4 regions of the Streptomyces sp. NPDC041122 genome follow, and region 3 is predicted to be linked to each of the others. Evidence: riboswitches for the same ligand, from Rfam matches in the RefSeq annotation. Region 3 holds a riboswitch; each other region holds the start of a gene.
What was found. A riboswitch is a leader RNA that binds a small molecule or an ion and turns the genes downstream of it on or off. The one in region 3 is predicted to bind cyclic di-AMP.
Positions count from the first base shown of each region.

Region 1: linked by a shared signal. The riboswitch ahead of ACZ6B8_RS07005 (M23 family metallopeptidase) and the one ahead of ACZ6B8_RS32615 (transglycosylase family protein) in region 3 are both predicted to bind cyclic di-AMP.
Region 2: linked by a shared signal. The riboswitch ahead of ACZ6B8_RS04910 (C40 family peptidase) and the one ahead of ACZ6B8_RS32615 (transglycosylase family protein) in region 3 are both predicted to bind cyclic di-AMP.
Region 4: linked by a shared signal. The riboswitch ahead of ACZ6B8_RS12385 (M23 family metallopeptidase) and the one ahead of ACZ6B8_RS32615 (transglycosylase family protein) in region 3 are both predicted to bind cyclic di-AMP.

Region 1 is NZ_JBVIYQ010000002.1:150,652-158,249, reverse strand. Features, by position in the region: gene ACZ6B8_RS07020 (bifunctional acetate--CoA ligase family protein/GNAT family N-acetyltransferase) at 1-2,757, opposite strand, end outside; gene ACZ6B8_RS07015 (HPr family phosphocarrier protein) at 2,913-3,194, shown strand; gene ACZ6B8_RS07010 (GntR family transcriptional regulator) at 3,353-4,063, opposite strand; gene ACZ6B8_RS07005 (M23 family metallopeptidase) at 4,276-5,079, opposite strand; cyclic di-AMP (ydaO/yuaA leader) riboswitch at 5,093-5,254, opposite strand; gene ACZ6B8_RS07000 (M16 family metallopeptidase) at 5,455-6,840, opposite strand; gene ACZ6B8_RS06995 (M16 family metallopeptidase) at 6,837-7,598, opposite strand, start outside.
Region 2 is NZ_JBVIYQ010000001.1:1,127,410-1,135,007, forward strand. Features, by position in the region: gene ACZ6B8_RS04900 (M23 family metallopeptidase) at 1-1,046, shown strand, start outside; gene ACZ6B8_RS04905 (ATP-dependent DNA helicase) at 1,125-3,692, opposite strand; cyclic di-AMP (ydaO/yuaA leader) riboswitch at 3,960-4,115, shown strand; gene ACZ6B8_RS04910 (C40 family peptidase) at 4,124-5,341, shown strand; gene ACZ6B8_RS04915 (hypothetical protein) at 5,465-5,818, opposite strand; gene ACZ6B8_RS04920 (C40 family peptidase) at 6,165-7,220, shown strand; gene ACZ6B8_RS04925 (hypothetical protein) at 7,316-7,598, shown strand, end outside.
Region 3 is NZ_JBVIYQ010000010.1:332,245-339,842, reverse strand. Features, by position in the region: gene ACZ6B8_RS32635 (Ppx/GppA phosphatase family protein) at 20-1,006, opposite strand; gene ACZ6B8_RS32630 (DUF501 domain-containing protein) at 1,003-1,542, opposite strand; gene ACZ6B8_RS32625 (FtsB family cell division protein) at 1,563-2,042, opposite strand; gene eno (phosphopyruvate hydratase) at 2,186-3,475, opposite strand; gene ACZ6B8_RS32615 (transglycosylase family protein) at 3,809-4,522, opposite strand; cyclic di-AMP (ydaO/yuaA leader) riboswitch at 4,527-4,696, opposite strand; gene ACZ6B8_RS32610 (transglycosylase family protein) at 4,925-5,986, opposite strand; gene ACZ6B8_RS32605 (cytochrome P450 family protein) at 6,126-7,433, opposite strand; gene ACZ6B8_RS32600 (tetratricopeptide repeat protein) at 7,552-7,598, opposite strand, start outside.
Region 4 is NZ_JBVIYQ010000003.1:27,829-35,426, forward strand. Features, by position in the region: gene lhgO (L-2-hydroxyglutarate oxidase) at 1-770, shown strand, start outside; gene trmB (tRNA (guanosine(46)-N7)-methyltransferase TrmB) at 1,210-2,091, shown strand; gene ACZ6B8_RS12375 (PrsW family intramembrane metalloprotease) at 2,135-3,568, shown strand; gene ACZ6B8_RS12380 (aldo/keto reductase) at 3,580-4,524, opposite strand; gene ACZ6B8_RS12385 (M23 family metallopeptidase) at 4,657-5,736, opposite strand; cyclic di-AMP (ydaO/yuaA leader) riboswitch at 5,748-5,931, opposite strand; gene ACZ6B8_RS12390 (PP2C family protein-serine/threonine phosphatase) at 6,153-7,295, opposite strand; tRNA gene ACZ6B8_RS12395 (tRNA-Met) at 7,469-7,542, opposite strand.

The DNA of each region.
Region 1 (7,598 bases), on a different contig from region 3:
GAGCCGGGACACCCGCTGCAGCAGTTCTTCGAGAGCCGGTGTGTCCACGGGCGCGGAGCCGCGCCAGCCGAACAGGAGTGGCGCGGTCCGGATGGATCGGACCAGGGAGTTCGCCTCGCGGTCGGTGACGGGGACGAGGCGGTGCGCGGTGTCGCCGAGCAGCTCGGAGGCGGCGCCGGCGAGGCCGAACGAGAGCACCGCGCCGGCCGCCGGATCGATCACCGCGCGGACCACGGTGTCCACGCCGCGCGGCACCATGCCCTGCACCACGGGACGCAACTCGGCCGGCCCTCCGAAGAGGTCGGTCAACTCCTGGTACGCCCGGCGCAGTTGTTCCTCACCGGTCAGGTCGAGGCGGACCCCGCCGAGGTCCGCGCGGTGCCGCAGGTGCGGGGCGGTGGTCTTCAGGGCGACGGGATAGCCGATGGCCCGCGCGGCCGCCACCGCCGCGTCCGGATCGGGCGCGGGCAGCGCCTGCCGTACGTGGATGCCGTACCGCGCGAGCAGCTCGTCGGCGTCGTCCGGGGCGAGGGTGGCACCGCGCGGATCGCCGTCCTTGGCGAGCAGCTCCTCGATGCGGGTGGCGGCCCCGCTCTCGTCGATGTCGTCGTACTCGTGCACCCGGCCCGGCTCGTCGGCCTCGCGACGCCACTGCGCGTACTTGACCGCTTCGGAGAGGGCCCGCACGGCACGCTCGGCGGCGGGGTAGGCCGGAATGCGGTACTGGTCGGTGGGTTCGGCGGATTCCGTGGGTTCGCCTGGAGCCGCGGGGTCCGCGGGCCTGGCGGCGGGGGCGGCCGGGGGCATGGCGGGTACGGGGTCGGCGGGCCTCCTTGCCGTACCCCCCGCGTCCGGCACGGAGGCCGGGGCGGGCGCGTCCGGACGGGTACTGGTGGCGGCCGCCAGTGCCTCGGCGAGCCCGCCGAGCTCCACGTGTACCACGGCGACCGGTTTCGCGGGGCACCCCGCGGCGGCCGCCCGCAACTCCGTGGCCAGCGTCTCGGGGTCGGTGGTCGCCCCGTCCTCGCCCACCCAGGGGATCGCGTTGACGATCACCGCGTCACAGCCGTCGTCCGAGAGCGCCTCGGCGAGCGCCGCGCGGAAGTCGGCCGGGAGGGCGCCGGTCGTGAGGTCGCGGGGCGGCAACGGCCGCAGTCCGTCGGCGATGCACGCGTCGTACGTGAGCAGGCCGAGCGACTCGGAGTTGCCGAGGATGCCGACCCGGGGCCCGGAGGGCAGCGGCTGGCCCGCGAGCAGCAGCCCCGCGTCGACCATCTCGGTGACGGTGTCCACCCGGATGACGCCCGCCTGGCGCAGCAGGGCCGAGACCGTGGCGTGCGGCAGCCGGGTGGCCTGCACGGCGTGGCCGGTCGGCGCGATGCCGCTGTGCCGGGCGCCCTGGACCACGACGAGCGGCTTGGCGGTCGCGGAACGCCGCGCGAGGCGGGTGAACTTGCGGGGGTTGCCGATGGTCTCCAGGTACATCAGCGTGACGTCGGTGTCCGGGTCCTCGTACCAGTACTGGAGGAGGTCGTTGCCGGACACGTCCGCGCGGTTGCCGGAGCCGACGAACGTGGAGAGCCCCGCGCCCCGCCGGTGCAGTCCGGACAGCAGGGCGATGCCGATCGCGCCGGACTGGGTGAACAGCCCGATCCGCCCGCGCGTGGGCGACTGCGGGGCCAGCGAGGCGTTGAGGCGGATCTGCGGGGCGGTGTTGATGACCCCGAAGGCGTTCGGGCCGATGATCCGCATCCCGTAGGACCGGGCCTGGCGGACCAGTTCGCGCTGCCGCTCGCGCCCCTCGGGCCCGCTCTCCCCGTACCCGGCGGAGAGCACCACGAGGCCCTGTACGCCTCGCTCGCCGCACTCGGCGACGACCTGGGGCACCCGGTCGGCGGGGACGGCGATCACCGCGAGGTCTACGGGCTCCTCGATGTCCGCGACGGAGCGGAACGCCGGCACCCCTTCGATGTCCGGGCCGTCGGTCTCTTCGTCGAACGCGCTGTTCACCGCGGAAAGCCGCCCGGTGAAGCCGGAGTCCCTGAGGTTGCGCAGGACGCTGCGGCCCACGCCGCCCGCGGCCCGCCCCACGCCGATCACCGCCACCGAGCCGGGCGTCAGGAGGCGCTGCACGGAGCGGCCCTCGGCACGCTGTTCACGGGCGCGCTGCACCGCGAGTGAGCGGTCGGTGGGCTCCAGGTCGAACTCGAGACGGACGACGCCGTCCTCGAAGCTGCGCTTCTGCTGGTAGCCGGCGTCCGTGAACACCTTGATCATCTTGGTGTTGGCGGGCAGCACCTCGGCGGCGAAGCGGCGGATGCCGCGCTCCCTGGCGACGGCGGCGATGTGCTCCAGGAGCGCGGAGGCCACACCGCGGCCCTGGTGGGCGTCCTGCACGAGGAAGGCGACCTCGGCCTCGTCGGCGGGCGCGCTGGCGGCCATGCCGCGCTCGTCGATGCGGTCGTAGCGCACGGTCGCGATGAACTCGCCGCCCACCGTGACCGCGAGCCCCACCCGGTCGACCTGGTCGTGGTGGGTGAAACGATGGACGTCCTTGGCGGACAGCCGCGGATAGGGCGCGAAGAAGCGGTAGTACTTCGACTCGTCCGACACCTGTTCGTAGAAGCTGACCAGCCGGTCCGCGTCCTCGGCCGTGATGGGCCTGATCCGGGCGGTCCCTCCGTCGCGCAGCACCACATCGGCTTCCCAGTGGGCGGGGTAGTCGTGCCGATCCTGCTGATCCGACGCGGTCTGCATGGGGCCAGGGTACGGGTCGCGCGGCCGCCGGGGCCGGGGCAGGCTAGGACGGGTCGAACGGCCATCGGGACCAGGACGTATGTCCGACGGAGCACCCGTGACGGCATGAGACACTGGTCTAGACAAGTGTGAGACACCTGGAAGGGCAGCAACACATGGCTGAGCGCCACGTCAACGTCGGCTGGGCCGAGGGCCTTCACGCCCGACCCGCCTCCATCTTCGTCCGCGCGGCCACGGCCGCCGGCGTCCCCGTGACGATCGCCAAGGCCGACGGCAACCCGGTCAACGCCGCCTCGATGCTCGCGGTGCTCGGCCTGGGCGCCCAGGGCGGCGAGGAGATCGTGCTCGCCTCCGACGCCGAGGGTGCCGACGCCGCCCTCGACCGGCTGGCGAAGCTCGTCTCGGAGGGGCTCGAGGAGCTTCCGGAGACGGTCTAGGACGCGTTCCTGAAAATCGTTGAAGGGGTCACCCGGAATTTTCCGGGTGACCCCTTCAACGTTTTCACGGCGCACACCGAAAAACAGGGCCCAGAATTCCCGCATTTTCGCGCGGCCCCCTCTTTCCATAAGGTCCCTCTGTTTATACGGCTCCTCCGTTAATTCCGGAGGCTCACCGTGTTGACGGCATGTTGCGGATCCCTCACACCGTCGCGCTCCGCCCGCCGTGCGGGACGCAGCCGTTGGGCGGCCGCCGTCCGCTCGGCGTGCGCGGCGGCGAGCGCCCTGGCCCGCCCCGCGTCCTTGCGGGCCACCGCGTCGAGGATCGCGGCGTGCTCGGACCACGCCTCGGCCGGCGCCGCCGGGGACTCCACCACGTACATCCAGGCGACCTTGTGGCGCAGCTGGGTGAGCAGCGCGCCGAGGCCGGGGCTGGCGGACGCCTGGGCGAGCGTCTCGTGGAACCAGCCGCCCAGGGACCGCAGATCCTCCCCCAGGCCGCTCCTGGCGCGCTCCTGGCCCAGCCGGACGAGTCCGCGCAGGACCTTCAGGTGCGCGTCGTCGCGGCGCTGTGCGGCGCGCGCCGCGGCGAGCGGTTCGAGCAGCGTCCGCATCTCCAGGAGGTCCGCCGCCTCCTGCTCCGTCGGTTCCGCGACGCACGCGCCCGCGTGCCTGCGCGTGACGACGAAACCCTCGGCCTCCAGGGTGCGCAGCGCCTCGCGCACGGGGACGCGCGAGACGCCGTAGCGGCGCGCGAGGAGTTCCTCGGTGAGCCGGCCGCCCCTCACGTGGACTCCGGCGACGATGTCGTCCCGGATGGCCGTGCTGACCGAGTGCGCCGGAATGCGCGTGACCGGACCTCCACCCACTGACCGGACCTCCATTGAATTCCCCGCGCCGCGCGGTCGGCCGACGCTCGTCCGGTGACTCTATTGCAGAGCTCCGCAATTTCCGATGGCGTCCGGGAATTCATGGATATCTTTTGGCCAATACGGGACGGGGGCCGACACAGCCGCACGCGAAAGCCCCGGCTCACCAGGAGCCGGGGCTTTCGAAGCGATGCTGCGGAAATCCGCGTCCGTCAGACGTTGACGCCGTGTCCGCGCAGGTACGCGATGGGGTCGATGTCCGAGCCGTAGTCCGGGCCGGTACGGGCCTCGAAGTGCAGGTGCGGGCCGCTGGCGTTTCCGGTGGCGCCGGAGATGCCTATCTGCTGGCCCGGGGTGACCGTCTGGCCGACGGAGACACCGAGGGAGGACATGTGGCCGTACTGGGTGTACGTGCCGTCGTTCATCTTGATGACCACGTTGTTGCCGTAGGCGCCGCCCCAGCCGGCCTCGACGACGGTGCCGGAGCCGACCGCGTGGACGGAGGTGCCGGACGCGGCGTGGAAGTCGATGCCGGTGTGGCTACCGGAGGACCACATGGCGCCGCCGGTCTGGTAGCCCGTGGAGACGTACGAGCCGGAGATCGGGGAGACGTAGCTGTTCAGGCGCTTGCGCTCGGCCGCGCGGGCGGCGCGCTCCTTGGCCTCGCGCTCCTTCTCGGCCTTCGCCTTGGCCTCGGCCTCGGCCTTGCGCTTCTCCTCGGCGGCCTTCTTCTTGGCGGCCTCTTCGGCCTTCCGGGCGGCAGCGGCGTCGTCGGCGGCCTGGCGCTGGGCGGCGGCCTGCGCGTCGACGCTCTCGGCGAGCGTGTCGCCGACGGAGATGGCCTGGGTGAAGCCGGTGTGCTCGAGGGCCGCGTCATCGGCGGCGGCGAGCGCCGGACCGGCGAGGCCTCCGATGACACCGGTGGTGGTGAGCGCTGCGACGCCCGCGACGTTCGCGGTGGTACGCGTGAGGCGGCTCGGACGACGGTGCTTCCCGGTGGCACGGGTGAACGCCATGAAGCGGCTGATCCTTTCCTTCCTTCTCGCCTACCGGGTTAGCTGACGGGTTCGGAGCAGGAAGGTCTCCTACGGGTCCCTCGCCTCACGGCAAGGTGCCCGATTCACCCCAAGGGACGTGTGGGTCCCCGGCTCCCCTGGCTCGCGCCGTACGGGGACTCGGCGATGACTGTCCGGTGCCGCGGGTGCGGCTTACTGCGCGACGAACAGCCGGACCGACGCTAAACGGCCGCACTTTCAATCGACAAACAGAACGCGACTTTTGTAGCGCACGCCACAGGGCAGACGGGCAACCTCCATATGAATTCGGACATATGAGGACCCCGGCGCCCTAAGCGGTCACCGGGGTCCTGACATGTCCGGCCTGACGGTCACTCAGCCGGTGACCACCGTCACATCGCCGATCCCGAGGGCCCTGACGGGCTCCTCGATCTGCGCGGCGTCCCCGACGAGGACCGTCACCAGACGGTCCTCCGGGAAGGCGTTCACGACGGCCGCGGTGGCCTCCACGGTGCCGGTGGCAGCCAGCTGCCGGTACAGCTGCGCCTGGAAGTCGTCCGGCAGGTTCTGCTCGACCTGGTCGGCGAGGGTGGCCGCCACGGAGGCCGCCATCTCGTACTTGAGCGGGGCGACGCCCACCAGGTTCTGCACGGCGACGTCGCGCTCGGCGTCGGTGAGCCCGTCGGCGGCGAGGGTGCGCAGCACCTTCCAGAGGTCGTCGAGCGCCGGGCCGGTGTTCGGGGTGTCCACGGAGCCGCTGATGGCGAGCATCGCGGCGCCCGTGCCGTCCGGCGCCGAACGCAGCACCTGGCCGAACGCCCGTACGCCGTAGGTGTATCCCTTCTCCTCCCGCAGGACGCGGTCCAGACGGGAGGTGAGGGTGCCGCCCAGGCAGTACGTGCCGAGCACCTGGGCGGGCCAGACGCGGTCGTGCCGGTCGGGGCCGATGCGGCCGATCAGCAGCTGCGTCTGGACCGCTCCGGGGCGGTCCACGATGACGACGCGGCCGCGGTCGTCGGCGGTCACCGGCGGCACCGGGCGCGGCTCGCCCGCGGAGCCGGTCCAGGCGCCGACGGTGTCCGCGAGGACGGCGTCCAGGTCGGTGCCGGTCAGGTCGCCGACCACGACGAGGGTGGCCGTGGCGGGCCGGACGTGCTTCTCGTAGAAGGCCCGCACCGCCGCCGAGTCGATGGCGGTGACCGTCTCCTCGGTGCCCTGGCGCGGCCGGGACATGCGCGAGGTCGCCGGGAAGAGCTGCCGGGAGAGCTCCTTGGCGGCGCGCCGCGCGGGGTTGGCGGCCTCGTGCGGGATCTCGTCCAGGCGATTGCGTACGAGCCGTTCGATCTCGCTGTCGGCGAAGGCCGGGGCCCGCAGCGCGTCGGCGAGCAGGCCGAGCGCCTTGGGGAGCCGGGAGACCGGGACCTCCAGGGAGACGCGCACTCCGGGGTGGTCGGCGTGCGCGTCGAGGGTCGCGCCACAGCGGTCGAGCTCGGCGGCGAACTCCTCGGCGGAGTGCTTGTCGGTGCCCTCGTTGAAGGCCCTCGCCATGATCGTGGCGACGCCGTCGAGGCCCTCGGGCTCGGCGTCCAGGGGCGCTTCGAGGTGGATCTCCACGGCCACGACCTGCTGGCCGGGGCGGTGGCAGCGCAGGACGGTGAGGCCGTTGGGCAGGGTGCCGCGCCGGGGGGCGGGGAAGGCCCAGGGCTTGGCCGTGCCCGCCTGGGGCTGGGGGTGGAACTGCATGGTCGCGGCCTCGGTCACTTCGCCGCCTCCTCTTCTTCCTCGTCGTCCTCGTCCGCGTCGGCCGGGGTCGTCGGCTCGTACACGAGCACCGCGCGGTTGTCCGGGCGCAGGCGGGCCTTGGCGACCTCCTGGACCTCCTCGGCGGTGACGTCGAGGACGCGCTGCACGGCGGTGAGGGCGAGCTGCGGGTCACCGAACAGGACGGCGTACCGGCAGAGTTCGTCGGCGCGGCCCGCGACCGTGCCGAGCCGGTCGAGCCACTCGCGCTCCAACTGTGCCTGGGCGCGCTCCATCTCCTCCGCAGTGGGGCCTTCCGCGGCGAAGCGGGCGAGCTCCTCGTCGACGGCGGCCTCGATGACGGGCACCTCGACGTCACCGGACGTCTTCACGTCCAGCCAGCCGAGCGACGGCGCGCCGGCGAGCCGCAGCAGGCCGAAGCCGGCGGCGACCGCGGTGCGGTCCCTGCGCACCAGGCGGTTGTAGAGCCGGGAGGACTCGCCGCTGCCGAGGACGGTGAGGGCGATGTCGGCCGCGTCGCACGCGCGCGTGCCGTCCTCGGGGAGGCGGTAGGCGGCCATCAGGGCACGGGCCGGCACCTCCTCCTCGATGACCTCGCGCAGCTCCTCGCCGATGCGCTCCGGCAGGGAGCCGTCGCGCGGCGGCTGCTTGCCGTCGTGGCCCGGGATCGAGCCGAAGTACTTCTCCACCCAGGCGAGCGTCTGCTCCGGGTCGATGTCCCCGACGACCGACAGGACGGCGTTGTTCGGCGCGTAGAA
Region 2 (7,598 bases), on a different contig from region 3:
GTGCGTACGACGCGACGACCTGGAACGTCGCGGAGGGCGAGACGCACGAGTCCCCGGAGCCGGAGACCCGGCGGTACGAGGTCACGGACCCGTACGAGATCTCCCCGGAGTCCGCGTACGACACCGACAGCGCGTACGGAACCGGCGGTTCCGACGCCCCCTATGACGACATGGACCCCTCGGACACCGCGGACCTCGACGGCGACAGCACCTCACCCGCCGCCGTCACCGACTCCCCGGCCGGCGCCCCCTCGTCCCGCCGCGCCTCCCGCGGCAAGGGCGGCGGCGCCTCCGGTTCGGGCGGGTCGCGGACCCGACGCCGCAGCCCCGCCAAGCGCTCCGCCCTGCTCACCGTCGCCGTGCCCTCGGTCTGTGTGATGGGGGTGGCCGGCGTGGCCGCCGCCTCCGTGGGCAGCTTCGGCGGGAACGAGGACAGCAAGGAGACGACGGCGTCGGCCCCGGACCCCACGTCCGTGAAACCGTCCGCCGCCAACAACAAGCTCGACACCCAGCTGGCGAACCTCTCCGCCGACGCGGGCGACTTCGCGGACCGCGCGAGCCGCACGCAGGAGCGCATCGACCTCAAGGCCCAGAAGGTGGCCGAGCAGAAGAAGGCCGCGGCCGAGGCGGCGCGCAAGGAACGGCTGCGCCCCAAGTTCTCCCTGCCGGTGAAACAGCGCGGGCTGAGCGCGTACTACGGCCAGGCCGGCGTCAACTGGATGTCCGCGCACTCGGGCATCGACTTCCCGGTGTCGTACGGCACCGAGGTGAGCGCCGCGACCGACGGCACCGTCTCCACGAAGTGGAACAGCGCCTACGGCAACATGGCGATCGTGACCGCGAAGGACGGCACGGAGACGTGGTACTGCCACCTCTCCTCGCACAAGATCTCCTCCGGCCCGGTCAAGGCCGGCCAGGTCATCGCCTTCTCCGGTAACTCCGGCAACTCCACCGGCCCGCACCTGCACTTCGAGGTGCGCCCCGGCGGCGGCTCGGCGATCGACCCGCTGCCGTGGCTGCGCAGCCACGACCTCGACCCGACGTAACTCCGGTGGCCGCCGCGGCGATCCCGCCACGGCCACGAAGCACCCTCGCCCGCGCACCCTCACCCGCGCGGGCGCGCGCTACAGCTTCTCGACCGGTGCGTACCGCAGCAGCAGCCGCTTCGGCTTGGGCTCGCCGAAGTCGACCGTCGCCTCCGCGTTCGCCCCCGTGCCCTTCACTCCGACCACCGTGCCGAGGCCGAACTGGTCGTGTGTGACCCGGTCGCCGACGGCCAGGGCGACCACCGGCTTCTCCGTGGCGCGGCGCGTGGCGAAGCCCTGGGCGCCGCCGGCGCGCGAGCGCGCGGACGACAGCGACGAGGCGATGCCCCCGGCCGGTCCCGATCCGCCGGAACCGGACGACGCCGGGGCGCCGACGGAGCCCGTCCGCTTCCAGTCCAGATGGGTGTCCGGGATCTCCTCGAGGAAGCGCGAGGGCGGGTTGTACGACGGCTGGCCCCAGGCGCTGCGCATCGAGGACCGCGTCAGATAGAGCCGTTCCCGCGCGCGCGTGATGCCCACGTACGCGAGACGGCGCTCCTCCTCCAGCTCCTTGACCTGCCCGAGGGAGCGCATGTGCGGGAACACGCCGTCCTCCATGCCGGTCAGGAAGACCACGGGGAACTCCAGGCCCTTTGCGGTGTGCAGCGTCATCAGGGTGATGACTCCGGAGCCGTCGTCCTCCTCGTCGGGGATCTGGTCGGAGTCGGCGACCAGGGCGACGCGCTCCAGGAAGTCGGAGAGGGTCCCGGCCGGAGCGGCGGCCCCCTCGTCCCCCTCGGCCTGGCCGCCTTCCGCCGGGCCTTCACCTGCCGTCGGGCCTTCGCCCTCCGCCTGGCCGTCGTCCTGCTCCCCCGCCTGGTTGTTGTCCTGCTCGAACTCCAGGGCCACCGCGGCGAGTTCCTGGAGGTTCTCGATGCGCGTCTCGTCCTGCGGGTCGGTCGAGGCCTGCAACTCGGCGAGGTAGCCGGTGCGTTCAAGGACGGCTTCCAGGACGACGGCCGGGCCCGCGCCGGACTCGACGATCGTCCGCAGCTCCTCCATGAGCGTGTTGAACCGCTTGACGGCGTTGACCGAACGGGCCGCCATGCCGTACGCCTCGTCGACGCGGCGCAGCGCCTGCGGGAAGGAGATCTTCTCGCGCTGCGAGAGCGCGTCGATCATCGCCTCCGCGCGGTCGCCGATGCCTCGCTTGGGCACGTTGAGGATGCGGCGCAGCGGGACCGCGTCCTCGGGGTTGGCGAGAACACGCAGGTAGGCCAGCACATCGCGGACCTCCTTGCGCTCGTAGAAGCGGACGCCGCCGACGACCTTGTAGGGCAGGCCGACGCGGATGAAGATCTCTTCGAAGACACGGGACTGGGCGTTCGTCCGGTAGAAGATCGCCACGTCGCCGGCCTTCGCGTCGCCCGCGTCCGTGAGGCGGTCGATCTCGTCGGCGACGAACTGCGCCTCGTCGTGCTCGGTGTCCGCGACGTACCCGGTGATGCGCGCGCCCGCGCCCTGGTTGGTCCAGAGGTTCTTCGGGCGGCGGCTTTCGTTCCGCTCGATGACGGCGTTCGCGGCGGTGAGGATCGTCTGCGTGGAGCGGTAGTTCTGCTCCAGGAGGATCGTCGTCGCGTCGGTGTAGTCCTCCTCGAACTGGAGGATGTTGCGGATCGTGGCGCCGCGGAAGGCGTAGATCGACTGGTCGGCGTCGCCCACCACACACAGCTCGGCGGGGTCGTCGCCCTCGCCTCCGGAGGGGCCGACCAGCTCGCGCACCAGCGCGTACTGCGCGTGGTTGGTGTCCTGGTACTCGTCGACCATGACGTGCCGGAAGCGGCGGCGGTAGTGCTCGGCGACGTCCGGGAAGGCGCGGAGCAGGTGGACCGTCGTCATGATCAGGTCGTCGAAGTCCAGCGCGTTCGCCTCGCGGAGGCGCGACTGGTACATCGCGTAGGCCTGGGCGAGGGTCTTCTCGAAGCCGTCGGCCGCCTGGCCCGCGAAGTCCTCCTCGTCGATCAGCTCGTTCTTCAGGTTGGAGATCTTGGCGCTGAAGGACTTCGGCGGGAACTTCTTCGGATCGAGATCCAGGTCACGGCAGACCAGGGCCATCAGGCGCTTGGAGTCCGCGGCGTCGTAGATCGAGAAGGAGGAGGTGAAGCCCAGCTTCTTGTACTCGCGGCGCAGGATGCGGACGCAGGCGCTGTGGAAGGTCGACACCCACATGGCGTTCGCCCGCGGGCCCACGAGCTGCTCGACGCGCTCCTTCATCTCGCCCGCGGCCTTGTTCGTGAAGGTGATCGCGAGGATCTGGCCGGGGTGCGCACCGCGCTCGGCGAGCAGGTACGCGATGCGGTGGGTCAGCACGCGGGTCTTGCCGGAGCCGGCGCCGGCGACGATGAGCAGCGGGGAGCCGGCGTGCACGACGGCCGCGCGCTGGTTCTCGTTCAGCCCGTCCAGGAGCGACGCCGGGTCGATGACCGGGCGGGGGGCACCGTCGCGGTAGTGCGTCTCCCGAGTCATGGGCGCGTCGAACTTCCCGTTGAACAGGTCGTCCGGAATGGGCTCCGGAGTGCTGTCCTCGGGCGGCGGCGGGGGCGCTTCGTCCGCGGCCCGGGAAGGCTGCAGGTCCGCCAGGAAGCTGTCATCAAAGAGGCTGCTCATCGCCTCCCGAGTCTAGGCGGCCCCACTGACAACCCGCTGCGGGTTCCGGTCACCTCACGTCCGGCCGCCCGCCCGGCTACCCCCCGCCCGCGGACGATCACAGTCCGCATTTGCCGGTGCGCATCATTCCGGCGCTCGCGCCGGGCCCCTCGAAAAGTAACGAAAATGTATCGGGCATAACGAACATCAACCTTCACACGGGCCACACGAATTGGCTAGCGTGCTGCGCGGGCCGCTCGTCCCCCACCGGCGAACCCCGCCGGGAACGGGTGGCCCCCGCCGAGTCCGACATGTTCGGAGCCGGGGACCCACCGAGAACTTGGGGTGAATCGGTCCCGTACGCAGTACGGGACCGTAGGGCAACCTTCCGGACCACCCGCCCGAACCCGACAGCTAACCCGGTAGGCGGTCTACGGAAGGAGTCGCCTCCCTTGGCGTCGCACCGCAAGCCGCGGACCCGGTCATCCGCACTCCGCACGACCCCCGCCCTCGGCATCACGACGGCCGCCCTCACCTCCGTCGCCCTCCTGTCGCAGAGCGCGCAGGCAGCGCCCTCCACACCGGCGAAGCCCAGCCTCGAAGAGGTCCAGAAGAAGGTCGACGAGCTCTACCAGCAGGCCGGGGTGGCCACCCAGAAGTACAACGCCGCCAAGGAGCGCACCGACAAGCAGCGCAAGAAGGCCGACCGTCTGCTCGACGACGTGGCCGCGCGCGCCGACAAGCTGAACGACGCCCGCAAGGAGCTCGGCGCGTTCGCCGCCGCGCAGTACCGCACCGGTGCCGTCTCCGAGACGGCGACGATGATGCTCGCCGATGACCCACAGGGCTACTTTGACCAGAACCACCTGGCGGACCGGCTGACCACGCGCCAGAAGAAGGCGGTCGACGCGTACGAGGCGGAACAGGCCTCGGCGACCAAGCAGCGCACCCAGGCCGCGACGAGCCTCAAGACGCTCAGCGACGCGCGGGACGACCTCAAGACGAGCAAGCAGACCGTCCAGCGGAAGCTGGGCGACGCGCGCGAGCTCCTCTCGAAGCTCACCGCCCAGGAGAAGGCGCGGCTGGCGGAGATCGAGCGGAAGAAGAAGCAGGAGGCCAAGCGCAAGGCCGAGAAGCTGGCCCGCGAGCAGGCCGCCGAGGCGGAGCGCAAGCGCAAGGCGGAGGAGGCCGCGCAGCGGGAGAAGGAGCGGGAGAACGGCGACTCCGGCTCCGGTTCCGGATCGGGGTCAGGCACCGGCGCGGGCTCGGGGGCCGGTACAGGGTCCGGTACGGGATCCGGGAGTACGGACGGCGGCTACGCCACGAAGGCCGCGAAGGTCATCGACTTCGCGGAGGCACAGATCGGCAAGCCGTACGTGTGGGGTGCCACCGGCCCCGACTCCTACGACTGCTCCGGCCTCACCCAGGACGCCTGGAAGGCCGCGGGGATCTCCCTGCCCCGCACCACATGGGACCAGGCGAAGGTCGGCACGACCGTCAAGACCGCCGACGCCGCACCCGGTGACCTGGTGTTCTTCTACGACGACATCAGCCACGTCGGGATCTACATCGGCAACGGCAAGATGATCCACGCCCCGAAGCCGGGCGCGAACGTCCGCGTCGAGTCGATCTACTACATGCCGATCCACAGTGTGGTGCGTCCCGCGTAACCGCACCCCCACGCGCGTGTGGCCCGCATCCCGGGGGGATGCGGGCCACACGTTCGCGTACGTGCCGGCCGGGAGGCCGGCGCTCAGGTCCGGCGCACCGCGTCAGGTCCGGAGCACGGCGTGTCAGGTCCAGAGCACGGCGATGAAGATGTTCGCCACCGTCAACAGGCCGACCGCGCCGAACAGCGGCTTCTCGATCTTCTCCTCGTCCCGCTTCACGTAGACCAGCGCGAGGATCACGATCAGCACGGCCAGCTTGATGCCGATCTTGAGGTTGTTGACCGCGTTGTCGTCCGCCTGGTTGAGGCCGACGAGGACCACACCGGTGACGAGCATGACGAGCGCGCCGTGCAGCATCGCGGGGCTGAAGCGGGCGGCACCCTGGCCCATCTGCTTCATCTGGGTGAGGAAACCGCCCAGGAGCGAGGCGATGCCGATGATGTGCAGGCCGACGAAGAGATGGATGAGTAGGTCCATGGGGCCGGAGCCTAACCCGGCCGCCCACGGCTCCCGGCGGCCACCCCCGTACCACCGCTCCCTCGCGGCTGCGGCGCGATCCAGCCATCGGTCACAGCCGCGTGCGAAGCAGGCGCCCCCGGCCGGGCGACCCGGTCACAGTCGGTCATCCAGGCGCCCACTTCCGTCGGTTCCGCACAATCCGTCACCAGCCCGTGACGGTCAGGTTTAGCGTCCTCCACCAGGTGACCGGCTCCCCGTCGCCGTCCGGACCGGACGGCTCGTCGGACACCACCGCCGAGAAACCCGGCGGCGGCCCGCTCCCCCCTGTGGCGGGCCGTCGCCGGACACGTAAGGAGCCCTCTTCGTGGCAGCGCACCGCAAGCCCAGCCCGCGCTCGCTCAGCGGCAGCACGTTCCGCACCGCTCGCACCGCTCTCACCCTCGCCCTCGCGGGAGCCGCCTCGGCGACCGCGTTCGACGGCGTCGGGCACGCGGATCCACCGCCCGGCCCCACCGAGGTGAAGTCCAAGGTCGACGCGCTCTACCGCGAGGCGGAGACGGCCACCGAGAAGTACAACGGCGCGAAGGAGAAGGCCGAGAAGGCCGAGAAGTCGCTCACGGCGCTGCGCGACGAGGCGGCCCGCAGGACGGAGAAACTCAACTCCGCCCGCGACGCCCTGGGTTCGTACGCCACCGCGCAGTACCGCGCGGGCGGCATCGACCCCGCCGTGCAGCTCGCGCTCTCCTCCGACCCCGAGCAGTTCCTGGACCGCGCGGCACGCGCCGACCGCGCCGGCAGTCGGCAGGCCGTGGCCCTGCGGGACGTGCGCAAGCAGCTCCGCGGAGTGGAACAGCTGCGCGACACGGCCGACGACCGGCTCGCCGCCCTCCGGGCCCGCCAGGCGGAGCTGCGCAAGCACAAGAAGACGGTCACCGAAAAGCTCGGCGAGGCCAGACGGCTGCTGTCCTGGCTCACGGCCCAGCAGCGCGCGGAACTCGCCGCCCCGACGGTCGAACGCGCCACCCGCACCCACGTCCGCGACGCCTCCCCGCGTACCGCCAAGGCCCCCAACACCCGCGCCGCGTCCGCCGTTTCCTACGCGTACAAGGCGCTCGGCAGCCCGTACGTGTGGGGCGCCACCGGACCGAACGCCTTCGACTGCTCAGGCCTCACCCAGGCCGCGTACCGCGCGGCGGGCGTCTCCCTGCCCCGCACCACCTATGCCCAGATCAACGCCGGCCAACGGGTCGCGCGCTCCGAACTCCGCCCCGGTGACCTGGTGTTCTTCTACTCGGGCATCAGCCACGTCGGCCTCTATGTGGGCCACGGCCAGATGATCCACGCCCCGAACCCGAGCGCTCCGGTGCGGCTCGCGCCGATCGACCAGATGCCGTTCGCAGGCGCAACCCGGGTGGCGTAAGAGGGCTCGCGCGAGACGACGGAGGCGGGGTAGCCGTCCGCCGGCGGAGCAACGGGCCCTGATCACGCGCGCCGCCACCCGCTACTGTCACGTCCATGCCTAGCCGTACCCTGCCGCCGCCTCCACCCCCCGTGTATCTGCGTACCTGGCCGGACCGGCAGACGCTGCTCACCGACCGGGGCATGGCCCTGGAAGCGCTGCACAGAAGCTACTTGGGCGTGGACCGGCTCCTGCTGCTGTGGCTCTGCGGCCTCGGCGCCGCCGTCGGCTGGGCGCTGCTGGTCCAGCCGCTCCAGATGCTCGCGGACGAGGACGCCTCCGGCTTCCTCCTGGGCCCGGTTCTCGGGGTCCTCGGCCTCGCGGTGCTCGCGCCCTCCG
Region 3 (7,598 bases):
CCGGTCCGGCGGGCGGCTCCTAGGCCTCCAGATCCGGTGCCTGCCGCGGCAGTTCCTCGGCCTCCTCGGCCACCTTGTGGGCGATGCCGTCGAGGATGTCGTGCTCGCTGACGACGACCTCGCGGGCGCCCACCCTGTCCATGATCGCGAGGAGCACGAGGGCACCCGACGCGATGACGTCGACGCGGCCCGCGTGCATCACCGGGATCGCGGCGCGCTCGTCGTGCGTGGCGTGCGTCAGCCGCTCCACGATCCCCTTGACCCGCTCGTACGGGATCCGGGAGTGGTGGATCGCCCGCGAGTCGTAGGCGTCGAGCCCCAGGGCGATCGCGGCGACCGTGGTCACCGAGCCGGCCAGGCCCACCAGCGTGCGGGCCTCCTTGAGCGGCACCGTCCGCTCGGCGAGGTCGAGGGCCGCCTCGATGTCGGTGCGGATCGCGGCCAGCTGATCCGGCGTCGGGGGGTCGCTGACCACGCCGTCCCGCAGCAGATGACGCTCGGTCAAGCGCACGCAGCCGACGTCGACCGAGCGGGCGGCCTGCACGTGGTCGCCGCCGACCACGAACTCCGTGGAGCCGCCGCCGATGTCCACGACCAGATACGGCGTGGCCACGTCGTCCCGGCCGGTCAGCTCCTTGGTCGCGCCGGTGAAGGAGAACTCGGCCTCCTGGTCGCCGGTGATGACCTCCGGCTCGACGCCCAGGATGTCCAGGACGCCGGCCACGAACTCGTCGCGGTTCTCCGCGTCGCGGGAGGCGGAGGTGGCGACGAAGCGGACCCGCTCGGCGCCGTGTTCCTTGATGACCGCGGCGTACTCGCGGCAGGCCGCGAAGGTGCGCTGCAGCGCCTCGGGGGCGAGGCGGCCCGTCCGGTCCACCCCCTGGCCGAGGCGGACGATCTGCATCCGGCGGTCGAGGTCGACCAGCGCGCCGGTGGCGGGGTCGGCGTCGGCCACCAGAAGCCGGATCGAGTTGGTGCCGCAGTCGATGGCGGCGACCCTCGTCATGCGCTCTCCCCCTCGCCGGCCGCGCACGGCGTGACGCACGGGCCCTTCGCCCACCACTCGGGCAGCATCGCGAGGGCCTCGTCGCCCAGCGGGTTCACCCCGGGGCCCGCGGCCAGCGAGTGGCCGACCAGGACGTGCAGGCACTTCACGCGGTCCGGCATGCCGCCCGCGCTCGGGAAGCCCTCCAGGACCTCGATGGCGTCACGGCGCGCGAGGTAGTCCTCGTGCGCGGCGCGGTACGCGGCGGCGAGCTCCGGATCGGTCTGCAGCCGCTCCGACATCTCCTTCATCACACCGTTGGCCTCCAGGGTGCCGATGGCGGAGGCGGCCCGGGGGCACGTCAGGTAGTACGTCGTCGGGAAGGGCGTCCCGTCCGGGAGGCGCGGCGCCGTCTCGACGACGTCCGGCTGCCCGCAGGGGCAGCGGTGCGCGATGGCCCGGAGCCCGCGCGGCGGGCGGCCGAGCTGCTGCTTGAAGGCCTCGACGTCGGCGTCGGTCGGCTCGGTGCGCTCAGTGGTCGGCGGGGGCGTTTCCATGCCTGTCTTTCCATCGGTCGTCAGTTGTCGGGGCGGTCGGCCTTGTCGACGCCGTCCCAGACGTTGGAGTACCAGGGGCGGGCGGCCGCGCCCTGGTCCGGGCGCCGGCTGTGCGCCGCCGCGGGGTCGATCACCGTGAAGCCGGTCTCGCCGGGCATCACGTAGTGCAGCCGGTCGCGGATGCGCTGCTCCGCGTACGCGTCGTCCTGCCAGCGGGCCTTCTCGTCGCGCAGCTTCTCGACGTCCGCGTGGTGCTCGGCCTGCTGCCGGCGCAGGTCGTCGATCTCGGCGCGCTGGGAGACGTACTGGCGCATCGGATAGGCGAGCGCGACGACCAACGAGCAGAGCACGAGGGCGAGAAGGGCGGCGCGGCCGGTGAGCCGGGAGCGGCGGGCCTGACGCTTGGTCTGGGAGCGGTAGACGCGCTCGGCGGTCTGCTCGCCGAGCAGCCGCAGGCGGGTCGCGGTGGAGAACCGGTCCTTGGTCCCGGCCTTGGCCATGGTTCCGCCTCCCCAGAGCTGCGCGTATACGTGCGTACGTCCCCGCACACGGTACGGGACCGGGTGCGGGGACGTACGTAACTACATGGCTGAGGGAGCCGCTGTGACTCCCCCGCGCCTACTGGTCCGCGAAGCGACTGTGCCTACTGGTCCGCAAAGCGGAACCGCGGGAAGGCGCTGCGGCCGGCGTAGACGGCCGCGTCGTCGAGGATCTCCTCGATGCGGAGCAGCTGGTTGTACTTGGCGACGCGCTCGGAGCGGGCCGGGGCGCCGGTCTTGATCTGGCCGCAGTTGGTGGCGACGGCCAGGTCGGCGATGGTGACGTCCTCGGTCTCGCCGGAGCGGTGGGACATCATGCACTTGAAGCCGTTGCGCTGGGCCATCTCGACGGCGTCCAGGGTCTCGGTCAGCGAGCCGATCTGGTTGACCTTGACGAGCAGGGCGTTGGCCGAGTTCTCCTCGATGCCGCGGGCCAGGCGCTCGGGGTTGGTGACGAACAGGTCGTCGCCGACGAGCTGCACCTTGTCGCCGAGCTTCTCGGTGATGGTGTTCCAACCGGCCCAGTCGTCCTCGAACAGCGGGTCCTCGATGGAGACCAGCGGGTACGAGGCGACGAGCTCCGCGTAGTACTCGGTCATCTCGGCGGCCGAGCGGGACTTGCCCTCGAACTCGTAGGAGCCGTCCTTGTAGAACTCGGACGCGGCGACGTCGAGCGCCAGCGCGACCTGCTCGCCCGGGACGTAACCGGCCTGCTTGATGGCCTCCAGGATGAGGTCGAGCGCGGCGCGGTTGGAGTCCAGGTTCGGGGCGAAGCCGCCCTCGTCGCCCAGGCCCGTGGAGAGGCCCTTGTCCTTCAGGACCTTCTTGAGGGTGTGGTAGACCTCGGTGCCCCAGCGCAGCGCCTCGGAGAACGACTCGGCGCCGATCGGCGCGATCATGAACTCCTGGATGTCGACGTTGGAGTCGGCGTGCGACCCGCCGTTCAGGATGTTCATCATCGGGACGGGCAGCAGGTGCGCGTTCGGGCCGCCGAGGTAGCGGAACAGCGGCAGGTCGCTGGCCTCGGAGGCGGCGTGCGCGACGGCGAGCGAGACGCCGAGGATGGCGTTGGCGCCGAGCGAGCCCTTGTTGTCGGTGGCGTCCAGGTCGAACATGGCCTGGTCGATCAGGCGCTGCTCGGTGGCGTCGTAGCCGACGAGCTCCGGGCCGATCTGCTCGATGACGGCGAGGACGGCCTTCTCGACACCCTTGCCCTGGTAACGGTTGGGGTCACCGTCACGGAGTTCGATGGCCTCGAAGGCACCGGTGGAGGCACCGGACGGAACGGCGGCACGACCGGTGCTGCCGTCGTCGAGGCCGACCTCGACCTCGACCGTGGGGTTGCCTCGGGAGTCCAGGATTTCCCGGGCTACGACGACGTCGATGGACGGCACGAGCATCTCCTTCTGGGATGTGACGCGTTTACGCGGGCCGCTTCGGCCCCTGCGTCTCCTGAGCCTAACCGGCTCCGGGGCTTCAGCCAGCCGACCGCCCGTCCCGTGGGACGGACAAGAGCCGAAATCCCCGGGAAACAGGACGGAAGACCGCGTTTCTACTCGCTGGTAGCGAACACGGCGGGGGCGTGCGGCGGTGGTACGGGACGTGGATCCGGGGGCGGACATGGCCCCGCCCCGGTGCGTACGGGGGATACGCGCACCGGGGCGGGGAGCCCGTGGGGACGGGGTGGCCGCACCTCCGCCGAGGCACGGCCGGGTGGGACCGGAGGGTCAGCTGAGGTGCAGCTGCTGGCCCGGGTAGATGAAGTCGGCGTCGTCGATGATGTCGCCGTTGAGCTTGTAGACCTTCTGCCAGCCGCCCTTGACGTGGTGCGACTGGGCGATCTTGGAGAGGGTGTCGCCGGTCGCGACCTTGTACTCGCCGTCGCCCTTCTTGACCGTCTTGCCGGTCGGGGTCTCGACGGTCTTCTTGGACTCGGTCTGCGGCGTGGGCTGCGGCTTCGGCGCGGCCTGCTGCTGCTCCGGAGCGGCCTGCTGCTGCGTCTGCTGCGGCTGCGGCTTCTCCTGCTGCTGCGGGGCCTGCTCCTGCTGGCCGCCACCGCTGCTGGGGGAGGCGCCCGAGAGGCCGACACCGCAGGACGGCCAGGCACCCTTGCCCTGGCCGGCGAGGACCTTCTCGCCGATCTCGATCTGCTGGGCCTTGGAGGCCTTGTCGGCGGACGGCGCGTACTTGGTGCCGCCGTACGCGGCCCAGGTGGACGGCGAGAACTGCAGACCGCCCTGGAAGCCGTTGCCGGTGTTGATGGACCAGTTGCCGCCCGACTCGCACTGGGCGACGGCGTCCCACTCGGAGGTGGTGGCGGCGGAGGCCGAGCCGGCCGCCATCAGCGGAGCGGCGACGGCGGCACCGGTCACACCGACGAGCGTGGCGACACGCGTGGCCTTGGACGGACGACGGTGCTTGCCCTTGCTGGAAAGCAGCATGAGTTGATCCCCTACACCGACGCCTGCGAGGTGAGCTGTCGGGTTCGGGCCGATGTGGTTGCCCGGTCGCACTCCTTGAGCGCGACTTCACCCCTAGCCGTTCCCGTCCGTCTCGCGGCGCTCAGCCTCTCGGCTGCCCCACCCCTCAACGGACGGACCCGGCACAAACCTTGGGTCCCCCGCTCCTGCCGACGGCGCTCTTGAGCGACGACTGTTCCCGTCCGGCCGTTGGCAGGATTCGGCGTACCGACCGGCGGGGCTCACCAGTGGCGAGCGGTGACGACGGTAATCACGTCTTCCACACAATTTCAAAGACGATCAGGGCTTCTGAGACCCATGTCTCACTTGCGCCAAAGCAGACATACGACGCGAAGACCCCGCCCGACTCTTCGTCAACTACCGTTACTTTTCGCCCAGATCGAGGCTCTGACCGGGCAGGATGAGGTCCGGGTCGCCGCCGACGGTCTTCTTGTTCCCGGCGTAGAGCTCGTGCCAGCCGCCCGCCACGTCGAGGTCGTCGGCGATGCGCGAGAGGTTGTCCCCGGAGCGCACCGTGTACGACCCGTCGGCGACGGCACCGTCGCGGTCGGCGCCGCGCGAGGCGTGCCGGCCGGGACGGTCGCCGCCGGCCCGCTCGCTCGCGTCGGCGTCGCCGCGGTGGCGGCCCGCCGAGGCGCCGTCCGAGCCCTCGGCGGGCGCGGTCGACCCCGCGGAGCCGGGCGAAGAGGGGTCCTGCGGGCCGGACTTGCCGTCGGCGTCCGCGTCATCCGCGTCCGCCGCGCCGCCCTTGCCGTCCTTTTCGCCGGACTCGTCGTGATTCTTGTCTCGTGCGCCGTCGGCGGAGCCGGGCGTGTCGGAGTCGGCTGACGGTTCGCCGGCGTCCGTGGACGGGTCGGCCTTCTCGCCCTCGTCCTCGTCCGTGCCCTTGTTCTTGTCCGCGGAGTCCTTGGCGGCGTCGTCCGCACCCTTGGCGTCCCCGGAGTCCTTCGCGCCGTCGGCCTTGCCGCTCCCGGTCGAGCCGGTGGAGCCGGACGAGTCGTCCGGGGCCTGCGGAAGAGGGGCTCCGGGGTCGACGTCGGCCGCGGCGCCGCCGTCGGTGAGTCCGGCGATCGGGGCGCAGCTCGGCCAGGCGTCGGTGCCCTTGGCGTCGAGGACCTTCTCGGCGACGGCGATCTGCTGGGACTTGGAGGCCTGGTCGGGGCTGGGCGCGAACTCGAGGCCGCCGTAGGCCTCCCATCTCTCCTGGGAGAGCTGGAGCCCTCCGTAGTAACCGTTGCCCGGATTCGCGCTCCACGCGCCGCCGCTCTCGCACTGGGCGAGCTTGTCCCACGTGGCGGTGTCGGCCGCGCTCGCGCTGGTGGCGGCGAGCAGCGGGATGGCGATGGCTGATCCGGTGACGCCTGCCGCGACGACGAGTGCCGGGGCCTGGCGGGGGCGTCGGTGACGACCATGGCCGGAGAGCATGCGGGTGCCTTTCAGGAGACTGCAGCGACAACTGGGGCGCCCGGGGGCGCTCAAGTCGTCGTGAACGTAGCCGCAGTCGAACGCTTGTCACAAGTCGATGCAGCGGAGATCACGTGAACATCACAGTCCTGACGACCCGTCAGTCCCGGCCCCGGGGCTGTGCGTCCGTGAACTCCACCGGCAGCGTGCGCAGTCCCCGCATGATCAGTCCGCCACGCCACCGCAAATCGGCGGGATCCGCCGCGAGTTGCAGGTCGGGAAGGCGCCGGAGCAGTGTCGCGAGGGCGGTCCGGCCCTCCAGGCGGGCCAGGGGTGCGCCGAGGCAGTAGTGGATGCCGTGGCCGTATCCGAGGTGCTGATTGTCACGGCGGGAGAGGTCCAGGGTGTCGGCCCGGTCGAAGCGGCGGGGGTCGCGGTCCGCGGCGGCGAGGACGACGAGCACGGGGTCGCCGGCGGCGATGTCCCGGCCGCCGATGCTGAGCGCCTCGGTCGCGAACCGCCAGGTGGCGAGCTCGACGGGACCGTCGTAGCGCAGCAGTTCCTCGACGCCGGTCTCCAGGAGCCCGGTGTCGCCGTCGGCGAGCGCCCGTTGCAGCCGCTCGCGCTGCTCAGGGTGGGTGAGGAGCGCGTACAGGCCGTTGCCGATGAGGTTGACGGTGGTCTCGAAGCCGGCGAAGAGCAGGATGAAGGCCATCGCGGCGGCCTCGTTCTCGGTGAGGTGCTCGCCGTGGTCGGAGGCCTTGATGAGGCCGGAGATGAGGTCGTCGCCGGGGTCGAGGCGCTTGCGGTGGATGAGCTCGGCGAGATAGCCGCGCATCTTCTTCACGGACCGGGCCACTCCGCCGCGGGGCCCGCCGCCGTGCCGGATCATCATGCCCGCCCAGTCGCGGAAGTCGTCCTGGTCCTCGCGGGGGACGCCGAGCAGGTCGCAGATGGCGTGGATGGGGAGCGGGAAGGCGAACTCGTGGATGAGGTCGGCCTCGCCGCCGGGGCCGCCGCCCTTGGCGATGATCGTGTCGATGAGCTGGTCCGTCAGCTCCTGCACCCGGGGCGCGAAGGCGGCCACGCGGCGCGGCGTGAACGCCTTGGCGACGAGCCGGCGGAGCCGGGTGTGGTCCGGCGGGTCGATGTTGAGCAGATGGGTCATCAGCTCGGCCTTGCGCTCGCCCGGGATGCCGGTCCTGCCCTTGGCGTGGGCGGGCTCGTCGTGATGCGCCGGGTTCTTGCTGAGCCGCTGGTCGGCGAGGGCCTCCCGGGCGTCCGCGTACCGGGTGACCAGCCAGGCCTCCACCCCGCTCGGCAGGCTGGTGCGGTGCACCGGCGAGTTCTCCCGCAGCCAGGCGTACGCCGGGTAGGGGTCGGTGGCGAACTCCCAGCTGAAGAGCTCGGGCTGCGGGGAGCCTCCCGTGGCGGGGCAGGGGGTGACGGCTGGCGGCTGGTCGTGCATGCGGTCGACGGTATCCGCTCATGAGGGCCCGTCCGACCGTTCCCTTCGTGGGCTTGCGCCCGGTGCGGCGCGTGTGCCGGGCGTCGCGGAGCAGAAGGGAAGGGTGGCCGGACAGATCCTAGGGGGGCGTCGGGCGCAGCGGGCCCTTCAGGCGGCGGGCGGCCG
Region 4 (7,598 bases), on a different contig from region 3:
ACTACGGCGCGGTGGCGGCCCGCCTGGCCGAGGCGTCCGGCGCCGAGATCCGCTACGGCGCGGCGGGCGACGCCGTCCGCATCGACCGCCGCCCCGACCGCGGCGTGGCCGTGCGCACCGCCGACGGCGCGATCGTCCGCGGCCGGGTCCTGGTGAACTGCGCGGGGCTGCACTGCGACGAGGTCGCGCGGCGCACCGGCGACGACCCGGGCATGCGGATCGTGCCGTTCCGCGGGGAGTACTTCGACCTGGCCCGCCCCGAGCTGGTGCGCGGCCTCGTCTATCCGGTGCCGGACCCGGCCTTCCCGTTCCTCGGCGTCCACCTCACCCGCGGCGTCGGCGGCGGCGTCCACGTGGGGCCGAACGCGGTCCCCGCGCTGGCCCGCGAGGGATACAGCTGGTCGGTCGTGCGCCCCCGCGAGCTCGCCGGGACCCTCGGCTGGCCCGGCTCCTGGCACATAGCCCGCCGCCACTGGCGGTACGGGGCGGGCGAGCTGCGCCGCTCCGCCTCCAAGGCCGCGTTCACCACGGCGGTGCGCAGGCTGCTGCCCGCGGTCCGCCCGGACGACCTGATCCCCGCCCCCGCCGGCGTCCGCGCCCAGGCGGTCCTGCGCGACGGCACGCTGGTCGACGACTTCCTGATACGGGAGGGCGCCCGCACGGTCCACGTCCTGAACGCCCCGTCCCCCGCGGCGACGGCGTCCCTGCCGATCGGCAGGGAGGTCGCCCGCCGCGCCCTGGCGGCGCTGCAGGAGACGGTGGCGGCGTAGCGGCCGGGGCCGCACTCCAGGGACCACGGGCCCGCACCCCGCACCCCGCGCCCCGCACCCCGCACCCCGCAACCCCGCACCCTGGACCGCGGCGGGGCCCGCGCTCGGAACCGAAGGAGCCGTGCACCGACCGTGGGATCCGCGCTCCCGGACGGTGAGAGCGCGCCCGAGAACGTACGACCGCGCCCCACCCCGTAAGCGCCCCGGTCCACGGAGGCCGTACGCCGGGAGCAGAGCCGTCCGACGCCACAGCCCAACAGCCCAGCCGAAGGCCGCCCCCGCCCGCTCCATGCCCCCGTGGCCAGGCCGGGACCGGCACACCGCGGAAAGGCGGCCCCGCCCGCTCAGCCCCCGGGCCGGGCCGATGCCACCGCGCCGCGGACCGCCCCTGCCCGCTCGCCGCACCCCACCCCCCGCCGCCCCGTAAAATTGCCGCACTGTGTCTGACTCACCCCACACCCCCGAAGCCCCCTCGCCGACCCCCGAAGCCCCGTCGCCGAGCGAAGCCGGCGCGCCCCGGCCCGGTGGCCGCCCGCAGGCCGCGCCCCGGTTTCCCGGCGGGCCCTCGCCCGACCCGGCCGGGTCGCACCACGAGCGGCGGATCCGCAGCTTCCAGCCCCGGCGCAGCCGGGTGACCACCAGCCAGGGCGACGCGCTGCGCCGGCTCTGGCCCGTGTGGGGCCTCGACATCGACGGGCTGCGCACGCTGGACCTCGCCGAGCTCTTCGGGGACGGCGAGAAGCCCTCCGACAAGCCCGTCGTCCTGGAGATCGGCTTCGGCATGGGCGAGGCCACCGCGCGGATGGCCGCCGCCGACCCGGACACCGGCATCCTCGCCGTCGACGTGCACACCCCCGGCCAGGGCAACCTCCTCGGCCTCGCGGAGCGCGGCGGCCTCACCAACGTCCGGGTGGCCAACGGCGACGCGATCATCCTGCTCCGCGAGATGCTCGCGCCCGCCTCCCTCGACGGCCTGCGCGTCTACTTCCCCGACCCCTGGCCCAAGGCCCGCCACCACAAGCGCCGCCTGATCCAGCCGGAGTTCCTGACCCTGGCCGCGCCCTCCCTCAAGCCCGGCGCGATCCTGCACTGCGCGACCGACTGGGAGCCGTACGCCGAGCAGATGCTGGAGGTGCTCACCGCGCACCCCGACTTCGAGAACACCCGGGCCGACGGCGGATATGCCCCGCGCCCCGAGTTCCGCCCCCTCACCCGCTTCGAGGGCCAGGGCCTCGGCAAGGGCCACGTCGTCCACGACCTGCTGTTCCGCCGGACCGCGAACCCGCCGAGCGGAATCACCGAGTCCGCCCCGGAGAACTGAGGCACCGTCGCGGCCACCCCCATCCCTCGTTAGGGTCAACGACGTGGCCACCAGTTCCCCGTATCCGATACCCCCCGAGGCGCCCGCCCCGAGGGAGCTGCGCCGCGTCCGCTGGTGGCAGCGGCGCGCGATACGCGGAGGCGCGCTCGTCACCCTGCTCGCCCTCTCCGGCCTGGTGATCCTCGCCCTGGTGCGGGAGCAGACGGGCACCGAGGGGTTCCTGGTCGGGCTCGGCCTCGCGGTCGTGCCCGTCCCGCTGCTCGTCGCCGCGTTCCGCTGGCTGGACCGGGTGCAGCCGGGGCCCTGGCGGAACCTCCTCTTCTCCTTCTCCTGGGGCGCCTGCGCGGCCGCCCTCGTCGCGATCGTGGCGAACAGCTTCGCGATCCGCTGGATAGCCACCGCCACCGCCGACCCCACCGGCGCCGACACCCTCGGCGCCACCGTCATCGCGCCGATCGTCGAGGAGAGCGCGAAGGCCGCCGCGATCCTGCTCGTCTTCCTCTTCCGCAGACGCGACTTCACGGGCCTCGTCGACGGCGTCGTCATAGCCGGGGTGACCGCGACCGGCTTCGCGTTCACCGAGAACATCCTCTATCTGGGCAACGCCTTCGTCACCGACCAGCTCAGCCGCGACAGCGGCCTCGCCTCCGTGACGGCCGCGACCTTCTTCGTACGGGTCGTCATGTCCCCGTTCGCGCACCCGCTGTTCACGGTCCTGACCGGCATCGGCTTCGGCTTCGCCGCGTTCGCCGCCGACCGCCACCACCTGCGCCGCGTGCTGCTCCCGCTCACCGGACTGCTGCTGGCGATGGGCATGCACGCCCTGTGGAACGGCTCGGCGGTCTTCGGGCAGTACGGCTTCTTCACCGTGTACGCGGCGTTCATGCTCCCGGCGTTCGGCCTGCTGACGTGGCTGGCCGTCTGGACCCGGCAGCGCGAGCTGCGCACGATCCGCGCGGAGCTGCCCGCGTATGTGGCGGCGGGCTGGCTCACCCCGCCCGAGCCGTACGCGCTGGGCTCGATGCGGGCCCGCGCGCTGGCCCGCGACTACGCCTCGTACACCTGGGGGAAGGCGGCGGCCCGCACGGTCGCCGAGTACCAGATGTACGCGACGTCGCTGGCGTTCCTGCGCCACCGCGGCCGGCGCGGCCGGGCCGGGGCCGACTTCGTGGCGCGCGAGCGGGAACTCCTCGAAAGGCTCTGGGAGCGGCGCGAGCCGGCCCGCCCCGCGCTCGCGTACGCGGCGCAGGCGACGGCACCGGTGGTCCGTCCGCTGCCCCCCGGCCCCTACGGGTCGTACGGGTCGTACGGGGCCTCCGGCGGGTACGGCCACCCGCACTACGGGGCGCCCGGCCCCGCCCCCTACGGATTCCCCCCGTACGGGCAGCCGCTCCCCCGGCCCCAGCCGGCGGCGAGCGGCCACCCCACGTACGACGCGGGATCCACGTACGGCCCCTACAACCCCTACCGCTCCTAGGCCCACCGCTCCTAGGCGGACGCTGCCGTCAGCCGCGCGATCTCCGCCGGCGTCAGCTCCAGGTCCGCCACCGCGAGCAGCGCCGGCAGCTGTTCGACCGTGCGCGCGGAGGCGATCGGCGCCGCCACCGTGGGCTGCGCGGCCAGCCAGGCGAGCGCCACGGTCGCGACCTGCGCGCCGTGCGCCTCGGCGATCTCGTCGAGCGCGGTCAGGACGCGCTCGCCCCGCTCGCTGCCCACGTACTGCGCGACCCCGCCGCTGCGGGCGCTCTCCACCTTCGTGCCCGGACGGTACTTGCCGGTGAGGAAGCCGGACGCGAGCGCGTAGTAGGGGACGGCCGCGAGGCCGGAGCGCGAGGCGACCTCCTGGAGCGGGCCCTCGTAGGTGTCGCGGGAGACGAGGTTGTAGTGCGGCTGGAGCGCGACGTAGCGCGCGAGGCCCTCGCGGTCGGAGAGGTCGAGGGATTCCTGGAGCCGCTCGGGGGTGATGTTGGAGGCGGCGATGGCGCGCACCTTGCCGTCCCGCACCAGTCCGTCGAGCGTCCCGATGATCTCCTCCACGGGGACCGACGGGTCGTCGTAGTGCGTGTAGTAGAGGTCGATGTAGTCGGTGCCGAGGCGGCGCAGGGAGGCGTCGATGCCGGCCTTGACGGTGGCCGGGGAGAGGCCCTTGAACTCGGGGTGGGCGCCGACCTTGGTGGCGATGACGACGTCGGAGCGGTTGCCGCGTCCGGCCAGCCATTCGCCGACGAGGGTCTCGGACTCACCGCCCTTGTTGCCCTCCACCCAGGCCGAGTAGACGTCGGCGGTGTCGATGAAGTTGCCGCCCGCGGCGGTGTAGGCGTCGAGGACGGCGAAGGAGGCGGCCCGGTCGGCGGTCCAGCCGAAGACGTTGCCGCCCAGGGAGAGCGGGAAGACCTCGAGGTCGGAGGAGCCGAGCGTACGCAGATGAGTCATGTGTTCCTCAACAAGGCCACCGGATGCGGAATTCCGTGCACGCACCACCGGACCGGCGGCCCTGGCGTCGGGGGGGATGCCGCCAGGACCGCCGGAGTGCGGAGGGAACTCAGCACCGCGCGGGCGCGGACCTCAGGGGTTCAGGCCCTTGCCCTGCAGCCAGCCGAGCGGGTCGATCCCGGTGCCTTCGGGCGTGTGGACCTCCAGGTGGAGGTGCGGCCCGGTGACGTTGCCGGTCGCGCCGACGCGGCCGATGACCTCGCCGGTGGTGACCTTCTGGCCCGCGCTGACATTGAGCGAGGACTGGTGGCAGTACCAGATCTCCGTACCGTCCTCGAGTTCGAGCACGGTGCGGTACCCGTACGCGCCCGCCCAGCCGGCCTCCTTGACGGTGCCGGTGTGCACGGCCTTGAGCGGGGTGCCCGTGGGCGCGGCGAAGTCGAGGCCGGTGTGGTGGCCGGAGGACCACATGGCGCCGGCGTCGCCGAAGTGCGAGGTGAGGGTGTACGAGGAGGTCGGGATGGCGTAGCTCTTGGCGAGCTTGGCCAGGCGCGCGGCCTCGGCCTTGGCCTTGCGGGCCTCCTCCGCCTTCTTCTTCTTGGCGGCGGCCTCGGCGTCCGCCTTCTTCTCGGCGGCCTTCTGCTGCGCGGCGGCCTCTTCGGCGGCCTTCTTGACGGCGGCGTCCTCGGCCGCGGTCCGTACGGCGGCGTCCGCCTGGTGCTGCTGGTTCTCGGCCTGCCGCATGATGCGGGCGCGCAGCGCCTCGCCCGCGTCGGTGGTGCCCTGCTCGGCGTCGACGGGACTGACGCCGGCGGCGGTGAGCGGGGCGGACGCGGCGGCGGCCGTCGTGGTGTCGGAGGAGTCGTCGGCCAGCAACGAGCCCACGCCCGGCAGGGACTTGGCCTCGGGGAGCGAGTCGGCGACGGCGGCCACGCCCGGCAGGTCGGGCATCGATATGGAGACCGGCGGCTTGCCGTCCTGCGCGGTGGCGATGCCGCCCGCGCCGACGGCGGCGATGACGCCCACGCCGAGGACGGTGGAGCTGCGGGCGAGCCCGCCGCCGCCCTTCTTGTGCACACGGTGCCTGCCGCGGACGGGCCGGACGGAATCCTCGGTGGGGTTCCACTCCTCGAACTGGTCCTCGTCGTACACGCCGAAGTCGTCGTCATTCGGTAGGTACACGGCTTGGGGGGCAGGCCGGTTGGACGCCACGGGGGCGCACTCCTTTCCTTCCTTCTCGCCTACCGGGTTAGCTGACGGGTTCGGAGCAGGAAGGTCTCCTACGGGCATCTGCCGGCGCGTGCGCGCATGACGGGATCGAGGCATGCGTGCATGGGCGGCAGAGGTCCGATTCACCCCAAGTTAGTGGTTCCCCGGCTCCCTTGCGGGATTAGGCGCGTGCGCGCGGAGCCGCCTCTAGTGACGGCTGGGACGACCGCGCTGCGTTATCGAACGTTAATAGACAGCGGGTCGGTATTCCAAGCTGTTCCGGTTGATCGTTAACGCCGACCGGCTGTACGTACCGGGACGCACGGGGGCGGAACGGGGCGAGTCGACCCCACCTCGGTCCGCACCGGAATTTCACATTCCCTTGACAGTACGTCAGATGTCATGCGGAGCGGCGCACTTCAGTCACCAGTGGTGACATCCGGATCCCCGGCGACCGGCCGGCGCACCGCGAGGAGCGCCATGTCGTCCGTCATCCCGCCCCCGGTGTGCCGTCGCACCTCCTCCGCGAGCGCGGCGAGCAGCGCCCGCGGGCCCCCGCGCCCCGGGAAGATCCGCCCGCCGAGCCGGGTCGCCGGATCGTAGAACTCCCCCGCCGCGTCCCGCGCCTCCGACAGCCCGTCCGTGTAGAACAGCAGCGTCGCGCCGGGCGGGAAGTCGGTCTCGTCGGCCCGGTCCGGCCAGATCCCCAGCTCACCCATGCCGAGCGGCAGCGCGGGCTCGCTCGCCGACATGACGCACAGCCGCCCGTCGCCGCGCAGCAGCAGCGGGGACGGGTGACCCCGGTTGATCAGCCGCACCCGGCCGTCGGCATGCCGGATCTCGGCGAGGACGGCGGTGGTGAACCCCTCGAAGGCGTCCAGGCCGTCGCGCCGGGTGCCCTCCCGGGCGAGGGCCCGCTCCAGGCGCTGCGCCACGGCCTCCAGCGTGGTCTCCTGCTCGGCGGCCTCCCGGAAGGCCCCGATGACGACGGCGACCGCGGCGACGGCGCCCATGCCCTTGCCGCGTACGTCGCCGACGATGAGCCGGACCCCGTACGGGGTGTCCTGCACCGCGTACAGGTCGCCCCCGATGAAGGCGTCGGCCTGCGCCGCCTCGTACCGTGCCGCGATGTCGAGCCCGCCGATCCGCGGGTCCGGCTCGGGCAGCACGGCGCGCTGGGTCGTCTCGGCGATGGAACGGGCGTTGGCGAGCCGGTCGTTGCCGCGGCGCACGACGCGGTTGATGACGATCGCGAGGGCCGCGACGGTGACCACGGTGAGCACCTCGGTGACGGCCTCGACATGGCTGCTGCCCACGTTCCCGAAGTGCAGGACGAGGACGGCGGCGGTGGCGGCGGCGCCGGTCAGGACGGTGCTCAGGAGCGAGTAGAAGGGGGCGGCGATCAGCGGGGCGGCCGTGAAGAGGGGCGCCGCGGTGAACTCGGGCGGGGTCGAGACGTCGTACACGACCCCGACGAGGAGCAGCAGGAGGGGGAGCGCGCGGACGAACGTCCGCTCGTGCGCGGTGGCACCCCTGTCGCCGGTTCCGCCTCGCTGCCCCACCGCTTGTCTCCCGCCGACTCCGCGCCCATCACCGCGCTCCACCCAGGGTTCCCCCGGTGGGGAGCGGAGGCGAGCCGGTGCGGGCCGACCGGGTTACGGGGGCGGCGAAACCCGTGGGGGACCGGAAAAAAACCCAGGGCCGGAAGCTGATGCTTCCGGCCCTGGGCCTTCAGTAGCGGGGACAGGATTTGAACCTGCGACCTCTGGGTTATGAGCCCAGCGAGCTACCGAGCTGCTCCACCCCGCGTCGGTGAACACAACACTACGCCATGCGGAGGGGTGCGTCGAACCACTTCCCCGCCA